Regions from separate parts of the Vibrio sp. THAF190c genome, predicted to be linked through region 3. Evidence: predicted binding sites of a transcription regulator. Region 3 holds the regulator's gene; each other region holds the start of a gene.
The links. The regulator PurR, encoded in region 3, represses purine synthesis genes. The targets are predictions, from matches to a motif close to TNANGNAAACGTTTNCNTNA.
Positions count from the first base shown of each region.

Region 1: the regulator PurR is predicted to act here: its motif matches at 2,944-2,963, upstream of pckA (phosphoenolpyruvate carboxykinase (ATP)).
Region 2: the regulator PurR is predicted to act here: its motif matches at 2,578-2,597, upstream of purT (formate-dependent phosphoribosylglycinamide formyltransferase).

Region 1 covers NZ_CP045338.1:113,040-118,852, forward strand. The annotation lists gene FIV04_RS00490 (AsmA family protein) at 1-986, opposite strand, end outside; gene pckA (phosphoenolpyruvate carboxykinase (ATP)) at 1,146-2,771, opposite strand; gene hslO (Hsp33 family molecular chaperone HslO) at 3,109-3,987, opposite strand; gene hslR (ribosome-associated heat shock protein Hsp15) at 4,006-4,392, opposite strand; gene gspC (type II secretion system protein GspC) at 4,709-5,605, shown strand; gene gspD (type II secretion system secretin GspD) at 5,646-5,813, shown strand, end outside.
Region 2 covers NZ_CP045338.1:1,844,123-1,849,935, forward strand. The annotation lists gene sbcB (exodeoxyribonuclease I) at 1-140, shown strand, start outside; gene FIV04_RS08180 (CidA/LrgA family protein) at 241-612, shown strand; gene FIV04_RS08185 (CidB/LrgB family autolysis modulator) at 614-1,291, shown strand; gene cdd (cytidine deaminase) at 1,607-2,494, shown strand; gene purT (formate-dependent phosphoribosylglycinamide formyltransferase) at 2,664-3,839, shown strand; gene FIV04_RS08200 (thiopurine S-methyltransferase) at 3,923-4,576, opposite strand; gene FIV04_RS08205 (RelA/SpoT domain-containing protein) at 4,858-5,631, shown strand.
Region 3 covers NZ_CP045338.1:1,150,956-1,156,768, reverse strand. The annotation lists gene torR (two-component system response regulator TorR) at 1-406, opposite strand, end outside; gene torD (molecular chaperone TorD) at 663-1,310, shown strand; gene purR (HTH-type transcriptional repressor PurR) at 1,632-2,636, shown strand; cyclic di-GMP riboswitch class I at 2,808-2,892, shown strand; gene FIV04_RS05275 (TfoX/Sxy family DNA transformation protein) at 3,021-3,611, shown strand; gene FIV04_RS05270 (TVP38/TMEM64 family protein) at 3,736-4,416, shown strand; gene FIV04_RS05265 (DUF2007 domain-containing protein) at 4,430-4,750, shown strand; gene FIV04_RS05260 (alpha/beta fold hydrolase) at 4,851-5,648, opposite strand.

The DNA of each region.
Region 1 (5,813 bases), 1.0 Mb from region 3:
TCATTAATCTCGATCTGATCGTTTTGTAGCGTCAGTTTTAGGTTGGGCTCAATCCACTGCTCGTCTTTCAGAGAAAGGCTCTCAGCTTGCAGTGAGAAGTAACCCTGTTGTTGCTGCCATATCTTAAAAGGCAATTTGATGTTTTCAAATGATGCACTGAAGGCCGCGAGATGACCATCTTGCCACGCGATGTCACTTTTCAGGATATCTAGGCTATTGATATGGCTGATGTTGAAGTTTGGAATCTGCCATTCTGATTTCAGCAACTGTTGAGTTTGCTTCTGACTAAGATGCAGACTATCGATGGTGACGTTAATCAGAGACCATCCGCTTGGGTATTGCTCTGCCTGCCCTGAGATTTTAGCGCCACGCCAGTCGAACGATGCACCATAGAGAGTGCTGTCATGCGTTTTTAGGTCGAGGTCGATAAGGAAGTTATCTAGGGCCTCGTTTTGCCAAAAGATCTGTCCCGCCTTGAGCTGAACTTTTCCGTTGGGTAATAACTGCTGTGAGTTCGCCCAATCTGGGTTCGCGATTTGAATATCAAGGTCGCGAGCACTGAATTCTGGTGTTGAAAAGTCGAGATTGTTGATTGCGAGTTGATGAAGCTTAACTTGTGGCTGAGTGAGCTGCGTCTTTAGTAAGTCTAACTCTTCGGATTGCCACTGAACGCCACTGATGAGCAGTGAGTCGAGCTCTAGCTGCGCCGTGAAAAAACTATTGGGACTGAGCCAAAGTTGCAGTTTATCGATATAGAGTGGTTCGAACTCATCATCGATTGAGCCAGAAGTAATGCCTTGCAGCGTCAGTTGGTAAGGCGCCTGATAATCGACGTCTTCGACTGTGATAGGGTGAGATATCGAGTGCTTGAGTAGGAAATTAGCGATATCAGTGCGGTACTGGGTCTGCAAGCCAAGCAGCAGTGTTGCGACAGCTGCGACGAGGACAGACAATACAATCCCAACCACCATGATGACTCTTTTCATTCCTAGCGCACCTTCCATTTCTTCGTTGCTCAAAATAGAGTGGAACAAAATAGGCGCTGCGGCAACAAAAAAGCCCCTCAAAAGAGGGGCTTGCTACAAAAATATCGTTTTTAAGAGGGTGTTAGCCTTATGGCTTTGCCCTCAGAGCAGAGTGAACAATTAGTCCAGTTGTGGGCCTGCAGAAACAAGCGCCTTACCTTCATCGTTGTCGGTGTACTTATCGAAGTTGTTGATAAAGCGTTCCGCAAGGTCTTTCGCTTTGCTTTCCCACTGTAGTGGATCCGTGTAAGTATCACGTGGGTCTAGGATTGTTGGGTCAACATCGTGCAGTGCTAGTGGTACTTCTAGGTTAAACATAGGGATAACCTTAGTTTCTGCATCGTCGATTGAGCCATCTAGGATCGCGTCGATGATACCGCGAGTATCTTGGATAGAGATACGCTTACCGCTGCCGTTCCAACCTGTGTTTACTAGGTACGCTTCTGCGCCAGCCGCTTCCATACGCTTCACTAGTACTTCTGCGTATTGAGTTGGGTGTAGAGTTAGGAACGCTGCGCCAAACGCTGCAGAGAACGTTGGAGTTGGCTCAGTGATACCACGCTCAGTACCTGCTAGTTTCGCTGTGAAACCAGATAGGAAGTGGTACTTCGTTTGCTCTGGAGTCAGCTTAGAAACTGGTGGTAGAACGCCAAATGCATCCGCAGTCAGGAAGATAACCTTCTTCGCGTGGCCTGCTTTTGAAACTGGCTTAACGATATTATCGATGTGGTGGATCGGGTAAGAAACACGTGTGTTTTCTGTTTTAGAGCCGTCATCAAAGTCGATAGAGCCATCACCACGTACTGTTACGTTTTCTAGTAGAGCATCGCGGCGGATTGCGTTGTAGATCTCTGGTTCTGCTTCTTTCGATAGGCGAATGGTCTTCGCGTAACAGCCACCTTCGAAGTTGAAGATACCGTCGTCATCCCAACCGTGCTCATCGTCACCGATAAGTTGACGTTTAGGGTCTGTAGATAGCGTTGTTTTACCTGTGCCTGATAGGCCGAAGAATACCGCTACATCGCCTTTCTCGCCAACGTTCGCACTACAGTGCATAGAAGCGATGCCTTGCAGTGGAAGCAGGTAGTTCATCATTGCGAACATGCCTTTCTTCATCTCACCGCCGTACCAAGTACCACCGATGATTTGTACACGCTCAGTCAGGTTGAACGCCACAAAGTTTTCAGAGTTTAGGCCGTGTTCTTGCCATTTCGGGTTAGTTGTTTTCGCGCCGTTCATTACAACGAAGTCTGGTTCAAATGTTGCCAGCTCTTCTTCGGTAGGGCGGATAAACATGTTCTTAACGAAGTGCGCTTGCCATGCTACTTCAGTGATAATACGTACGCTCAGACGCGTATCAGGGTTAGCACCACAGTAACCGTCAATTACAAATAGGCGTTTGCCAGATAGCTGTGTAGTCACGAGTTCTTTAAGGTCGTTCCACACTTCAGTTGTAATCGGTTTGTTATCATTCTTACCTTGATCCGACCACCACATAGTGTCGCGAGTCGTATCGTCTTTAACAATGTACTTATCTTTTGGTGAGCGGCCAGTAAAGATACCAGTGTCAACAGCAACAGAACCCAGTTCGGTAACTACGCCTTTTTCGTAGCCTTCTAAGCCTGGAAGAGTTTCTTCCACGAACAGCTGCTCATAACTTGGGTTGCGCAGTACTTCAGTTACGCCAGTAAGTCCGTGTTTAGTAAGATCAATTTGTGCAGCCTTTGTATGTTCCATAACGGTCATAGGTGCTCCTTGTAGGATATTTTGTAGGGATTTTGTATTAATTTTTTGTTGTTATCTGCTCACCATGCTAGCAACGAGACATGGGGGAAACAGGGATATAGCTCAAAAATTATCCATATTTTCCATGGGGTTTTAAGTGTCTCGTCACATATTGGCCCAACTAGTCTATCCTGTACGCAAACCTTTGCGCTAGGGGCTTGAACATTATTAATTGATTAAAATTAAGCAGTGATTTTATTACGAGATGTTACGAGATTTGCGCTAATTTGATCACAAAAAAGGCCAGCTTTGCGCTGACCTTTTTGGTTTAAATTACGTGTTTTTAGAACGGCGTAAATTAATGAACCGTATTGTTGCCTTTATCTGCCGCTTCTGCGAACAGAGCATCAACATCGTTCTTGTCGAAAGCGTAGCTTGTGCCACAGTAATCACAGTGAAGAGCAACGCTACCTTCAGTGCTGATGATGCTGTAAATCTCTTCTTGAGCCACAGTAATGATAGCTGCGCCACTGCGTTCACGTGAACAACCACAGAAGAACTCAACCGGTTGTGGTGTAAACAGTTGTACTTTCTCTTGGTTGTACAGGCGGTATAGAAGTTCGTTCGCTTCTAGAGAGAACAGTTCTTCATTTTTTACCGTTGCGGTTAGCTGCTCTAGATGTTCAAAGTCATCTGGCGTACCTGTACCGTCTGGCATTACTTGTAGAAGCATACCTGCTGCATGTGGTTTGCCTTCGTGCTCACCCGTACGTAGCCATAGGCGTGTTTTAAGCTGCTCAGAGTTTGCGAAGTAGCCTTCCAGTACGTCTGCTAGCGTGTCGCCTTCTAGTGCTACGATACCTTGATAACGCTCACCCTTCTTAGGATCGATAGTGATCACTAGGTAGCCTTTACCCATTAGATCATGCAGGCCAGCATCATCAGCGATATCGCCTTCGAAGCGTGCTACACCACGGATCTTCTGGTCGTGATCACCATTGATTACTGCTAGAGATACCGGGCCGTCACCTTGCAGTTGAATAGTGATAGAGCCTTCAAACTTTAGAGTCGCAGTAAGAAGAGTCGTTGAAACTAATAGCTCACCAAGAAGCTTTTGAATAGCCGCCGGGTATTCCTTGCTAGAAATAATTTGTTGGTACGCTTCGTCCAGTTGTACCAATTCACCACGTACCGATAGGTCTTCAAATAGGTAGCGATTTAAAACATTGTTTGCCATTTGGCGGTTCCTTCTAGCTTATTGATGCTTGAACTTGATGATGTCACGACGTTGCTTTTTGTCAGGACGACGTTCAGGGCTTGGGTTATGTGCATGTAATTTACGCTGTTGGGCGTGTGCTTCACGCTTTGCCAAGCTTTCTTTCGTTTCGGTATAAAGGGTTTGAGCTTCTGGAGCTCCACGGCGCTGATCGGAAATTTTATCGATCGTGACCGTCTTTTCTTCATTGCCTTGACGCAGTGAAATCACTGCCCCAAGTTCTACGATTTTGCTTGGTTTGCTGCGTTGACCATTATAGTGGACTTTACCACCATCGACCATATTGCGAGCAATAGAACGAGTTTTGTAAAAGCGTGCTGCCCACAACCATTTATCTAGTCTGACAGCTTCATTAGCGGTTTTCATATGGCGCTGTGCCCTTAAAGTGAAAAAATGAATGTGGTTTAACTGAGTAAAATCAGTTCGCAACTTGTCATAGATGATGCTTATCACATTTGGTAGAAGCTAAAGTGGTGGCAAATGTGTTTTTTTTCAAGGCATACTGCAAAATAGCTCACGTTATGATTTTTTATGCGTCGGCTATGATATAGTTTTGGATCCTATGTCAAATGAGTAGTTGGCGTAGCATTTATGTACAAAAAAGCTGAGAGCTTAATGATTTAGCGCTCTCATCTTCACAAAAGGGTTTAGGCAAGTGAAGTTATTGGAGCTCAAAAATCGCATGGGAAATTCTCCCTTGTTGAGCCGATTAATAGAGAATGGATTTGTATTTCAGCAAAAGCTGAGCCTGATAACTTGCTGTGTATTGATTGCCATTTCTGCATGGATACTAGGTCAGTTGGCTTGGTTGATTGAACCAGCAGAGCAGTCTGTTACGCCATGGAAAGCGCAAGCCTCGTCATCTTCTCGACCGCAATCTACGCTCGATATTTCCTCTCTCCAGAAGAGTAATCTTTTTGGTGAGTATAACGCTGAAACGCCAAAAGTGGTTGAACAGCCAGTTATCCAAGATGCTCCTAAGACGCGACTTAATCTTGTATTGGTGGGTGCTGTTGCTAGCTCAGACGCGCAGCGCAGCCTAGCGGTGATTGCCAACCGTGGTAAACAAGCGACTTATGGTATCAATGAAGAGATCGAAGGGACACGCGCCAAACTTAAAGCGGTGCTGATTGATCGCGTGATCATTGATAACTCCGGCCGTGACGAGACCTTGATGTTAGAGGGCCTCGAATACAAACGTTTATCGGTTTCTGCGCCAGCGAAGCCTCGTGCTTCGTCATCAGTGCGTGGTAATAACCCAGGATCAGCCGAAGAGAAGCTTGAAGAGATTAAAGCGAAGATCACCAAAGACCCGCAACAAATCTTCCAATATGTGCGTCTTTCGCAAGTAAAACGCGACGGCAATGTGATTGGCTATCGCGTCAGTCCTGGAAAAGATCCCGAACTTTTTAAATCTGTTGGGCTCCAAAGTGGAGACATCGCGACTCAGCTTAATGGACAAGACCTGACCGATCCGGCTGCTATGGGCAGTATTTTCCGCTCTATTTCTGATTTGACCGAACTTAACTTAGTGGTTGAAAGAGACGGGCAGCAGCATGACATTTTTATCGAATTTTAGAACATTTCGCTACCGAAAGGCGAGAGTGTAGGAGTAGTACGTGAAGCATTGGTTTAAGAAAAGTGCATGGTTACTAGCAGGAAGCTTAATCTGCACACCAGCAGCCATCGCTAATGATTTTAGTGCCAGCTTTAAAGGCACTGATATTCAAGAGTTTATTAATATTGTTGGCCGTAACCTAGAGAAGACGATCATCGTTGATCCATCG
Region 2 (5,813 bases), 690 kb from region 3:
ACTGCCGTGAGTTTTACGAAAGTCGACTTGAAGAATACATGCTCAACCTTGAAAATCTTGCTCATGAGCATGAAAACGATGAAAAGAAGATGGCAATACTCAAAGCGGTATACCAGTACGTAGAGAAACTCGCGAGCTAAACCCGTCTTTTATAGCTCTAAAGCTTTATGTCTACTAATTCAGACTTTATATAACGGTTACTCGTTAGCCGTTATCCATTAACTCAAAAAGAGACTCCTTTTGAAAGAAAGATTGATCCAACTTGTGTATCTAATGATCTCTTTTACATTGATCATCGGTTCACTGACAGCAGGCAATGCCATTCAAAGCCTTCTCGATACTGCTATTCCTGGAAGTATCTTTGGTATGCTACTACTTTTCTTCGCAATGGTGATCGGAATTATCCCTCCCCACTGGGTTCAACCTGGTGCGAGCCTAATCATCCGTTTCATGATCTTATTATTTGTACCGATCAGTGTTGGTCTCATGGAGCACTTCGACATGCTAGTTGCCAACGCCCTTCCTATCTTAGCTAGCGCGGTTGGTGGCACACTGATCGTCCTTATTTCTCTATCTTGGTTCTTAGACCGAGTGATTGCGAAGGGGAAATAGTATGTGGATTCTTCTGACTATTGTTGTGTTTCTCTTTGCTCGTTGGGTAAGTCAAAAAGTAAACTCGCCATTATGTAACCCTCTATTGATCAGTTTAGCGATCATTATTCCGGTGCTCACATACTGGCGAATCCCATTCGAGGAGTACTATGCAGACAACACCTGGATTACCTTTATGCTGCAACCAGCCGTTGTTGCGCTCGCCTATCCTCTGTATGAGCAGCTACCGCAGATAAGAGCCAATTGGCGCATCATTACCTTTGCTTGTGTCTTAGGGAGTGTAATGTCGATGCTGACCGCTGCATTGATCGCCGCTGCGTTTCATGCAGACCTAGGCTTAATTGCAAGCTTGCTTGGTAAATCGGTGACCACGCCAATCGCGATGGAAGTCTCTAGCCATCTCGGTGGTGAAGCTGCTATAGCGGCCATTTTGGTACTTTTGGTTGGGCTATTTGGTGCAATTTTCGCTTATCCCATCTACAACCTAATCGGCATTAAAAGTCCAATTGCACGCGGACTTACCATGGGAACGGTCTCTCACGCATTAGGAACAGCAACTAGCGCAGAGAAAGATCCACGAGATGCTGCATTTAGCTCATTGGCATTAGTGTTGTGCGGCGTTATTACCTCAATATTGGCACCTTCTGTGTTCTCGCTGGTATTGTGGATATACTCCTAATTGCAAAAATTTAACTCGAAGTAGCTGATAGTCTATCTATGTCATTGCTATTTCCCGAACAAAATCAGAGCGCTTTTCCAACAAATCTTTGGGAAATGCGCTCTTTTTTTCCACTAAACTATTTATTCATGCAATGTGATGCATCCGCCAATTTGTGACATCAATTACACTTTGCTGGCTGCAAACGATTTCATTTGTGACCTCACTCTAATTGTGCAACACAATGTAACAACCTACATACAATGGTGACATTGATCACAGAAAGATTCTGAGTATTGCATAAACTTAAAGCCTAAGGTCAATTAAGGATTCAACATGAACAGTCGTATTACCCTGGCGCTGGAAAGTGCTCCAGCTTCATTGAAAGCACTTTTAAGTGACATCGTATTAGCAGACAACTTTGACGCCACAATCTCTAAAGAGCAGTTTCAAAGCTTGCTGGATGCAAGCGGTCTTTCTGATAAAGAAGTTCGTCTAGCTTTACTGCCAATCGCAGCTGCTTTCTCTTACGCACCGCTTTCTGATTTCTACGTTGGCGCAGTAGTGCGCGGCCTATCTGGTCATATCTACTTCGGCGCGAACATGGAGATTGCCGGTGCACAGCTTGGTCAAACGGTACACGCAGAACAAGCAGCAATCAGCCATGCTTGGATGAAAGGCGAAAAAGGACTTTCTGACATCACCATCAACTACAGCCCTTGTGGTCACTGTCGTCAATTTATGAACGAACTGACGACGGCTAACGAGCTGAAAATTCAGCTACCAGAACGTGAAGAGCGCTCACTACAAGATTATCTTCCAGACTCTTTCGGCCCGTCTGATCTAGGTATCACCGAAGGCCTAATGACAGAGCTTGACCATAAGTACACAACTGAAGAAACGACACCTATTGTTGTTAAAGCTCTAGAGGCAATGAACCGCAGTCATGCGCCATACACCAAAAACTTAAGTGGTGTTTCGCTTCAACTAACGTCTGGTGAAATCTTCTCTGGTGCATACGCTGAAAACGCAGCATTTAATCCGAGTTTACCTCCACTTCAAGTAGCAATGATTCAAGTGATGCTGGCAGGTATTAGCTTCGATCAGATTGAGAGCGCTGCTCTAGTTGAAAACGCACAGGGCAACATTAGCCACTTAGCGGATACCCAATCAACACTGGAAGCAATTAACCCTGATATCCCAGTCACTTACTTAGCAATCTAACTGCATTAAGTTAACATGCGATTTACATAAGCAGCCATCTTTTAGTCGGCTGCTTTTTTTATGCTTAAAATTCACTAAAACCACCACGCAAACGTTTGCTTTTGAGGTTGGAATGAGTATGATCTCCCCGTTCTCAATTACTCGTTCAACATGTTCGGAAGGAATAACTATGTTTGGTACCGCCACTCGTGACAATGCTACTCGTGTACTTCTATTAGGCTCAGGAGAGCTGGGTAAAGAGGTTGCTATTGAGTGTCAACGTTTAGGTTTAGAAGTGATCGCTTGTGATCGCTACCCAGATGCCCCTGCAATGCAAGTTGCTAACCGCAGCCATGTATTAGATATGCTCGATGGCGATGCGCTGGAAGCTATCATAGAGCTCGAAAAACCCGATTACGTAGTACCTGAAATTGAAGCCATTGCGACCAGCAAACTGGTTGAGCTAGAAGAGAGAGGCTTAAACGTCGTTCCTACGGCGAACGCAACCAAGTTAACAATGAATCGTGAAGGGATTCGTCGCCTTGCTGCGGAGGAGCTTGAACTGATGACTTCACCTTATCGCTTTGCCGATACGTTTGAAGATTTCTCAGCCGCCGTCGAATTTGTTGGCATCCCTTGTGTCGTGAAACCAGTAATGAGTTCATCTGGCAAAGGCCAAAGCGTTATTAAGAGCAAAGACGACATTCAGAAGGCATGGGATTACGCTCAGGAAGGCGGCCGCACTGGTGCTGGACGAGTAATCGTAGAAGGCTTTATCGATTTTGATTACGAAATCACTCTGCTTACTGTGCGTGCGGTTGACGGTGTTCACTTCTGTGCGCCAATCGGCCATCGCCAAGAAGACGGTGACTACCGTGAGTCATGGCAGCCACAAATGATGTCAGACAACGCACTCAAGGCTGCCCAATACACAGCAGGTAAAGTGGTTGATGCTCTAGGCGGCTACGGCATCTTTGGTGTGGAGCTGTTCGTAAAAGGCGACCACGTGATCTTCAATGAAGTATCACCTCGCCCGCACGACACGGGTTTGGTTACACTGCTCTCTCAAGACTCTTCTGAGTTCGCTCTGCACGTTCGCGCATTCACTGGTATGCCAATCAAGAACATCACTCAATACGGCCCATGTGCTTCTGCTGTGGTACTTGGTCAGGGCACATCAACGAATATCCGTTTCGAAGGTCTAGAGAACGCACTAAATGCGCCTCAAACTCAGGTTCGCTTGTTTGGTAAACCAGACATCAATGGCCGACGCCGCTTAGGTGTAGCTCTAACACGCCGCGATAGTATTGAATCAGCTATTGAAGACGCAGTAGAAAGTGCTGCTAAGATTAAAGTGATCTACTAATTTAAATCACTGCAGTACAAGTTGTCAGAAAAAAGACGGGCTTCAGTGCCCGTCTTTTCGTTGTTATAAGTAGTTAGTATCTCTTAAAGCTGACATTCAATCAGATAAACTTCTTCTGAGAAACGTGATAGACCTTTCTTGGCGATCTTAGGATGATCATCACCAGCAATATCTTGATTGAGTTGTGTAATCTTGTATCCAGAGAACAGCTGCTCTACTTCATCTCTTGGTACACTGAACGGAGGCCCACTCATCTCTTCTTGATTGTAATCCAGAGTCACTAACAAGATCTTGCCACCAGGTTTTAACAGCTGCTTCAACCTCTCCACATACTGCACTCGCACCTCTTTAGGCAATGCCACTAAAGAAGCACGATCATAAATCGTATCAACCGCTTGAATCGGCGCCGTGAAGTAATCACCAGTGTAGATGCTCAGTTCATCAAATTGGTACAGCTCATGTTGACCATTAATCTGTGTCACCATTGGCGTATAAAAATGTTCCGAGAAAAATGCACGGACAGCGATTTGGCTTAGTTCAACACCCTGAACGTCTTGATGCTTAGATGCCAACCAAACGAGGTCTTCGCTCTTACCACACAGTGGAACAAAAACGCTCTTATCATGGCTAGGTTCTGTGTGCTTCCAAAACTCAATGAGCAGTGGATTCACATCTTCTAGGTGGAAACCAATTTGGTTTGCGGCCCATTTATTGTGCCAAAATTCAGGATTATTCATCTTTCGTTCATCTTGTTCATTTAATAATGCAAGGGTACAGGATAGACAGGTAAGAGCAACCTTGGCAGGGGTCAAAGTTCTTGAAAATGTGGAACTAACGCTTCTTTAATTTGTCTATATGTTCACATACTAAAATAAGAGAAAACGTTAAGGTTGGTTTCTGTTCAAACGGCCCCATATAGTATGTAGAGACACCATAGTTTGAACAACAATTTGCTCTTAGCGTTACTGGTTACCCCTTTTAGTTTCAACGTTTTGTAACCTCGTATATTGGAGTTTGAATGAGTGTATTTCTCCGTACCACGGCACTAATGCTTCTTGTATTGAGCCGCGCGCCTGCATTCGCAGCAACTGTATCAACTAACTCAGCAGAACCTACTCGCACACCAGCACAAAACCAAGTGTCATCGAAAGTATTCCGTCACAGCCTAAGCGGCCTGTACGGTATCAAAGCGTTTGACTCAAATCCAACTCAACCTTATACCGACTTCGACGTGCTTTACAGCAAATCACACCAAGCTCAAGCAGAGCTAGAAACCATCTGTAAAAGTACTGCCCTACTTACCAACTCTGAAGCACTGTTCGCAGGCGTAAAATCACAAGCTCGTGCAGAAGAAAAGATTGCATTGGAACTGAACGGCGACGTTACCCGAATCACCGACCTTGCTCGCGCAACCATCATCGCTAACGATGTAGAGAGCCTAGTAGAAGTGTACGAAGCAGTAAGCCGCGAAGCCGATGTCGTTAAAGTAAAAAATAAGTTTAAGTCTCCAGCTGACTCAGGTTACCGTGACCTTAACTTGCTAGTTCGCCTACCAAAAACGAATATCATCGCTGAAGTTCAGCTTCACCTTAAAGCGATTGCTGATGTGAAAAGTGGTCCAGAGCATGAACTGTATGAAATCATCCAAGGTATTGAGCGTAACGCTCTTGCGCAGAACCGCCCTATCAATGACATTGAAGCAGCACAAATCAACAACCTAAGAAGCCAATCTTTAGAGCTATATCAGCAAGCTTGGCAGCCATATATCACCACTCACATTAAAGCAGCCTAGTCATTTCACACTCACTAATGAAAGGTTGTTAACTCAAACAAAAAGGCGGTCATCACGACCGCCTTTTTAGTGCTTCCAAGTATCTAATCTAGCCTTATCTATTCCTCGACTAGTCTTTGTGATTAGCACGAGAAAAATACGTGCAGTTGATCGCTTTTCTATACTTTCTTCCTTTGTTTTTT
Region 3 (5,813 bases):
CATCCGCCTGCTCCGCCGCACCTGCTGGTGACTTGCGAGCTGCAGAAATTCGCCAAAGTAGGTTTTTCACTCGAACCAGTAACTCGCGAAGTTCGAATGGTTTAGTAACATAATCATCTGCGCCCATCTCTAGGCCTACAATTTTGTCGATGCTATCCGTGCGTCCAGTAACTAAAATAATCCCAATGTCTGATTGACTGCGTAATTCGCGAGTTAGCATCAATCCATCTTCGCCTGGTAAGTTGATGTCCAGCATAATGAGGTCAACGTTATTCTCTTCTAGAACGTTTCTCATTTGAGCGCCGCTTTCTGCTTCGCTTACTGTGTAACCCTCATTCTGGAAATATCCAACCAGCTTACTACGGGTTACCACATCATCTTCAACGACTAATACGTGATAGCTCATCTACACCACTTTTCTTATTTAATAGTTTCAGTGACTATTCTATTCATAACTAGTAACAATTCTAGTAGTACGCAAGATAAAAGCCAGAAACCTGAATTTTTTTTGATACAAGACAATCTTAAACCTTGCTATTTAACCTCCATCGCAATTCAATATAGGCATTACTACTAACGAGTGACTTTGCAATTAGCAAATACAACCGTTAGCAAGCCTTCGTACCGCAGATATTACGAAAGACGATATTAGGATTATTGAGATGAAAGAAACGAAAGCGTTCAACGAACAACGAGCTGAAATCTACTGGTGGCTATCGAGCCTGTTCGCAAAAGAGCTGACTCAAGAAGAACTGGATAACTACCACTCGGTTGAGATTCGTTCGTTTTTAACTGGTCTTGGCGACAATGAGACGCTTAAGCCAGCAATCAATAACCTAGTAGATGCGCTTAACCGATTGCAGAATCGTGAAGACGCTCAACTGGAGCTTTCGTCAGATTTTTGCGAGTTGTTCCTTAAGTCAGATAAATACGGTGCTCTACCGTACGCTTCTATTTACTTAGACAAGAGCGGCCTGCTGAACGCCAAGCCAGCTCAAGACATGGAAGCCATCATGGCGTCTTATGGTATCGCCGTAAACCAAGACCTAAAAGAGCCTGCTGACCACCTAGCCATCGAGTTGGATTTCCTTGGCAACATTATCATTCGTTCAAACGACCTCGAGAGTGAGCAAGAATTAGAAGCAGCTTTCACTGCACAGCATGAATTTGTTGAACAACAACTTCTCAGCTGGATTCCACAATTTGCAACGAAATGCCGTGAATTTGATGAGTTTGGTTTTTACGCTTGTGTTGCAGAATTGCTAGCCGCTTTCTGTAAACTTGATGCGCAATATTTGGCTGGTGAATAAATTCACTAATGACTAAAGGCACAATTTAGGTAGAATGTGACAATTCACCCAGATTTCTGGGTGAATTTTATTGCGAGTATTTTCTAGTCAGTCTAAAATTGTGACCGCAAACGATAAAATATGAAACATTCTCGAAATGCTATGCTTTAAATTAGCTAAGAGCATTTCGGTGTTAAGACAAGCCGCTCTCATTAGCGGTTTTTTGTTTTTTAGCACTTTAGTACCGAGAGAGCCCTACACATTCTAAGCTCTTGTTCTGGTAGCTTAAAACGGCTACTTGCTCCGTACTGCTGAGGAAGTAGCTATCAATAGGATAAAGCCATGGCAACTATAAAAGATGTCGCTCGCTTAGCCGGCGTATCAACAACCACCGTTTCTCACGTGATCAACAAGACACGTTTCGTAGCAGAAGCGACTCAAGAAAAAGTAAACAAAGCCGTAGACGAATTAAATTATGCACCAAGTGCCGTTGCTCGTAGTTTGAAATGTAACTCTACGCGCACAATCGGTATGTTAGTAACTCAATCAACTAACCTATTCTTCTCTGAAGTGATCGATGGTGTAGAGAGCTACTGTTACCGTCAAGGCTATACGCTGATTCTATGTAACACAGGTGGTATCTACGAGAAGCAACGTGACTACATCCGAATGCTTGCTGAAAAACGCGTAGATGGCATCTTAGTAATGTGTTCTGACCTAACGGAAGAACTTCGTGAAATGCTTGACCGTCATGCAGACATTCCAAAAGTTGTTATGGATTGGGGCCCTGAAAGTTCACAAGCAGATAAGATCATCGACAACTCTGAAGAAGGTGGCTACCTAGCGACTAAATATCTAGTTGAACGCGGGCATGAACGTATTGCATGTCTAAGTGGTCACTTAGATAAAGCGGCGTGTGTTGAACGTATCGCTGGTTACCGTCGAGCACTGGCAGAGGCAGACATTCAAGCCGATGACAACCTAATCCTTGAAGGTAACTTCGAGTGTGATACGGCTGTTATCGCAGCAGATAAAATCGCTGCAATGGAAAATCGCCCTACCGCGGTATTCTGTTTTAACGATACGATGGCGCTTGGTCTTATGAGCCGCCTACAACAGCAAGGTATTAAGATCCCTGAAGATATTTCAGTGATTGGTTACGACAATATTGAGTTGGCAGAGTACTTCTCACCGCCGTTGACGACTGTTCACCAACCAAAACGTCGTGTCGGTAAGAACGCGTTCGAAATCCTGCTAGAACGTATCAAAGACAAAGACCACGAAAAACGCGTGTTCGAGATGCATCCAGAGATCATTGAGCGTGCGACAGTAAAAACGTTAAAATAACGTAAACTTTAGAAAAATCTAATAAAACGCACCGTTTGGTGCGTTTTTTTTATTTGTCAAAAATAAAAACCCAGTTGCATATCAAGGCAACAATTAACTGAATTAAGATCACATTTTAGAATAACAAGTGTGAACCTCATTCAACAAAAAACTTTATTCTTGATTATACAGTCACGCACAGGGCAAATCACTTGAAAGGGTGAGACGCAAAGCCTCCGGCCTAACCCATTATTGGTATGGTAGCGGGGTTACCGATGGCAAAATGCAGTATTTCCTACCTTTAGTAGTAATTTACGGCTTATTGACAATTTCATTGCGACATTTTGCTAATCTCTCGGACCTGCTTATTTGGTGGCGTAATTCAAATACACCGAGATAAACAATATGGATAAACCGATACTCAAGGACTCAATGAAGTTATTTGAGCCACTTGGAAAGATAAAGTCACGCTCAATGTTTGGCGGTTTCGGCCTTTTTGCCGATGACACCATGTTTGCATTGGTCGTAAACAATCAGTTGCACATTCGAGCTGATAAGAATACTACTTCACAATTTGAACAACAGGGCTTCGAACCTTACGTTTACAAAAAACGTGGATTCCCAGTCGTTACTAAGTATTTTGCCCTCCCAGAAGACCTCTGGCAGACTCAAGAACGTATTATCGAGCTGGCAAAAGCTTCCCTTGACTGTGCTAAAGAAGAGAAACAAATCCAATCATCGGCGAAACCGACGCGATTGAAAGATTTGCCAAACCTTCGACTTGCCACAGAGCGTATGTTGAAAAAAGCAGGGATCGATACCGTTGAAAGCTTGTATGAGTCAGGTTCTGTTAATGCATACAAAGCCATTAAAGAATCTCATTCATCAAGTGTTAGCTTAGAGCTACTTTGGGCGCTTGAAGGTGCAATCAACGGCACTCATTGGTCGGTGATACCTCAGCAGCGACGCGACGAGCTCATCAGCTCTATTAATTAGGTCCAAATCACTTAATTGTAAAAAGCCACATTAATGTGGCTTTTTTTATTTTCTTTTGAAAGTTAATCTTTCCTTCTCCTGTCTAACTATACTAACTATAAGCAAAAGATTAAGGGACGCTCCCATGAGTAAGAAAATGATTTTAGGCATAATTTTAGTTGCCACGATAGTGTTACTAGCCGTTAACTTTGGTCAATACTTAACGCTTGAAAATGCCAAAGCCCAGCAGGCACTTCTTAATGACTACATAGAGAGTAACTTTGTTGTTGCGGCAGCAACCTACTTCATTCTCTATATTATGATTACCTCTTTCTCTATCCCAGGCGCTGCTGTAGTTACGCTACTCGGGGCGGCGCTATTCGGCTTTTGGACTAGTTTATTACTCGTGTCGTTTGCAAGTACCATAGGTGCAACACTAGCGTTTTTGAGTAGCCGTTTTCTACTGCGTGACTGGGTGCAAGGTAAGTTTGGCGATAAGCTGTCTACTATTAATCAAGGCGTAGAAAAAGATGGCGCATTCTACCTGTTCTCTTTGCGTCTGATTCCGGTATTCCCATTTTTCTTAATTAACTTACTAATGGGCTTAACACCTATCTCTGTAGGACGCTACTATTTGACTAGCCAATTAGGAATGCTTCCTGGCACTGCAGTTTACTTAAACGCAGGTACTCAGTTGGCAGAGATCGATTCGCTATCAGGCATCGTATCCCCTTCTGTACTGCTTTCTTTCGCACTGCTTGGCGTATTCCCAATCGCTGCAAAATGGATTATGGGTAAGTTTCGTTCGGCGCCAGTCGCGGAATAGATAAGGAAAATTGATGAAGATATTCAGTGCTGCAAACCCAACAGAGGCTCACATAATATGTGGGCTTCTAGAAAGTGAAAAAATTGCCTGTGAAGTACGTGGGGAAGGATTGTTTGGTTTAAAGGGGGAAATCCCTTTCTCTGAAGAAACAGACCCATATGTGTGGCTCTACGAGCCTTCTGATGCAACAGCAGCACTAAATCTCATCAATGCTTATAAGAAGCAACAAGATTCCATCATCTATGAAGAGTGGCGTTGTAGTCAGTGTCACGAGGTCAACGAAGCCCAGTTTGGCTCTTGTTGGCAGTGTGGCTCACCTTGCCCCGAAACATAAGTTTTGTAAAAATGAGTCCCTAAAAAAAACAGGAAGCGCAATCGCTTCCTGTTTTTTTGTATCTCATTAGATCAAGTGAACGATGCTCGCCACACTCATATTATTTGATTTGCTTCTGAATAAACTCAATAGAGCGCTGGTTAAACTCTTCGGGTTGCTCCACGTTACAAACGTGACCACAGTTGGCAATTTCCACCAGCTCACTCGATTTATGTGCCGCCACCATCTCTTTAACGGGCTTGATGAACATGTAGTCACGCTCTCCCATCAGATACAAAGTTGGAATAGGTAGCTCTCGCTCTTTGAAGTAACGCATCAACGGGTTAACGTCAGCGGTAAGAATAAACCAGCGCTTAAACTCCTTTTGACACAGCTTTTTCGCTTCGCGGATGAAAAGGTGTCTAGACTCTCGCTGACTCTTTTGTGGCATAACAATGTAAGCAAACAGGCTGTAAAGCCACATATAAGGGATAATATGTTTACTTAAGTTACCTAATTTGACCAAGACTTGAGAGCGCGTATTCAAGCGCGTTACAGCACCACCGAGTACCATTGAGCGAACACGCTCTGCGGCCAACTCAGCGACATTTCGAACAATAATGGTTCCTAAGGACATTCCAACAAAGTGCGCTGAACGAATTTTTAGGTGATCGAGCACTTTAAGAATATCGAGCGTTACCGCTTTGAATGTGTAACGGTTACTGATCAGCTCTTTTAATAAATTGTCGGATTTGCCGTGACCTCTCAAGTCAATCAGTAGCAAATTAAAGTGCTGTTTATAAGCTTTGATCTGCTTAAACCAAATGGACGAACTCCCACCAGCACCGTGGACGAAAACGACCCACTCATCACTGGTCGGGTGATTGAATGTTTTATGGAATAATAAACTCTCAGACATACCTTTCGCTTTAATTCTACTTATTTGCTTGAGCACCATTGCTAGATGCTTGGTAATGATAGCACGCTATTAAACCGATTAAGTGATAGTAGTGTCAATCATCTTATCAGCGTTCTGAATAGCTCAACCACAATTACTCCCAAAGCGTTATATGAAACTAACGGT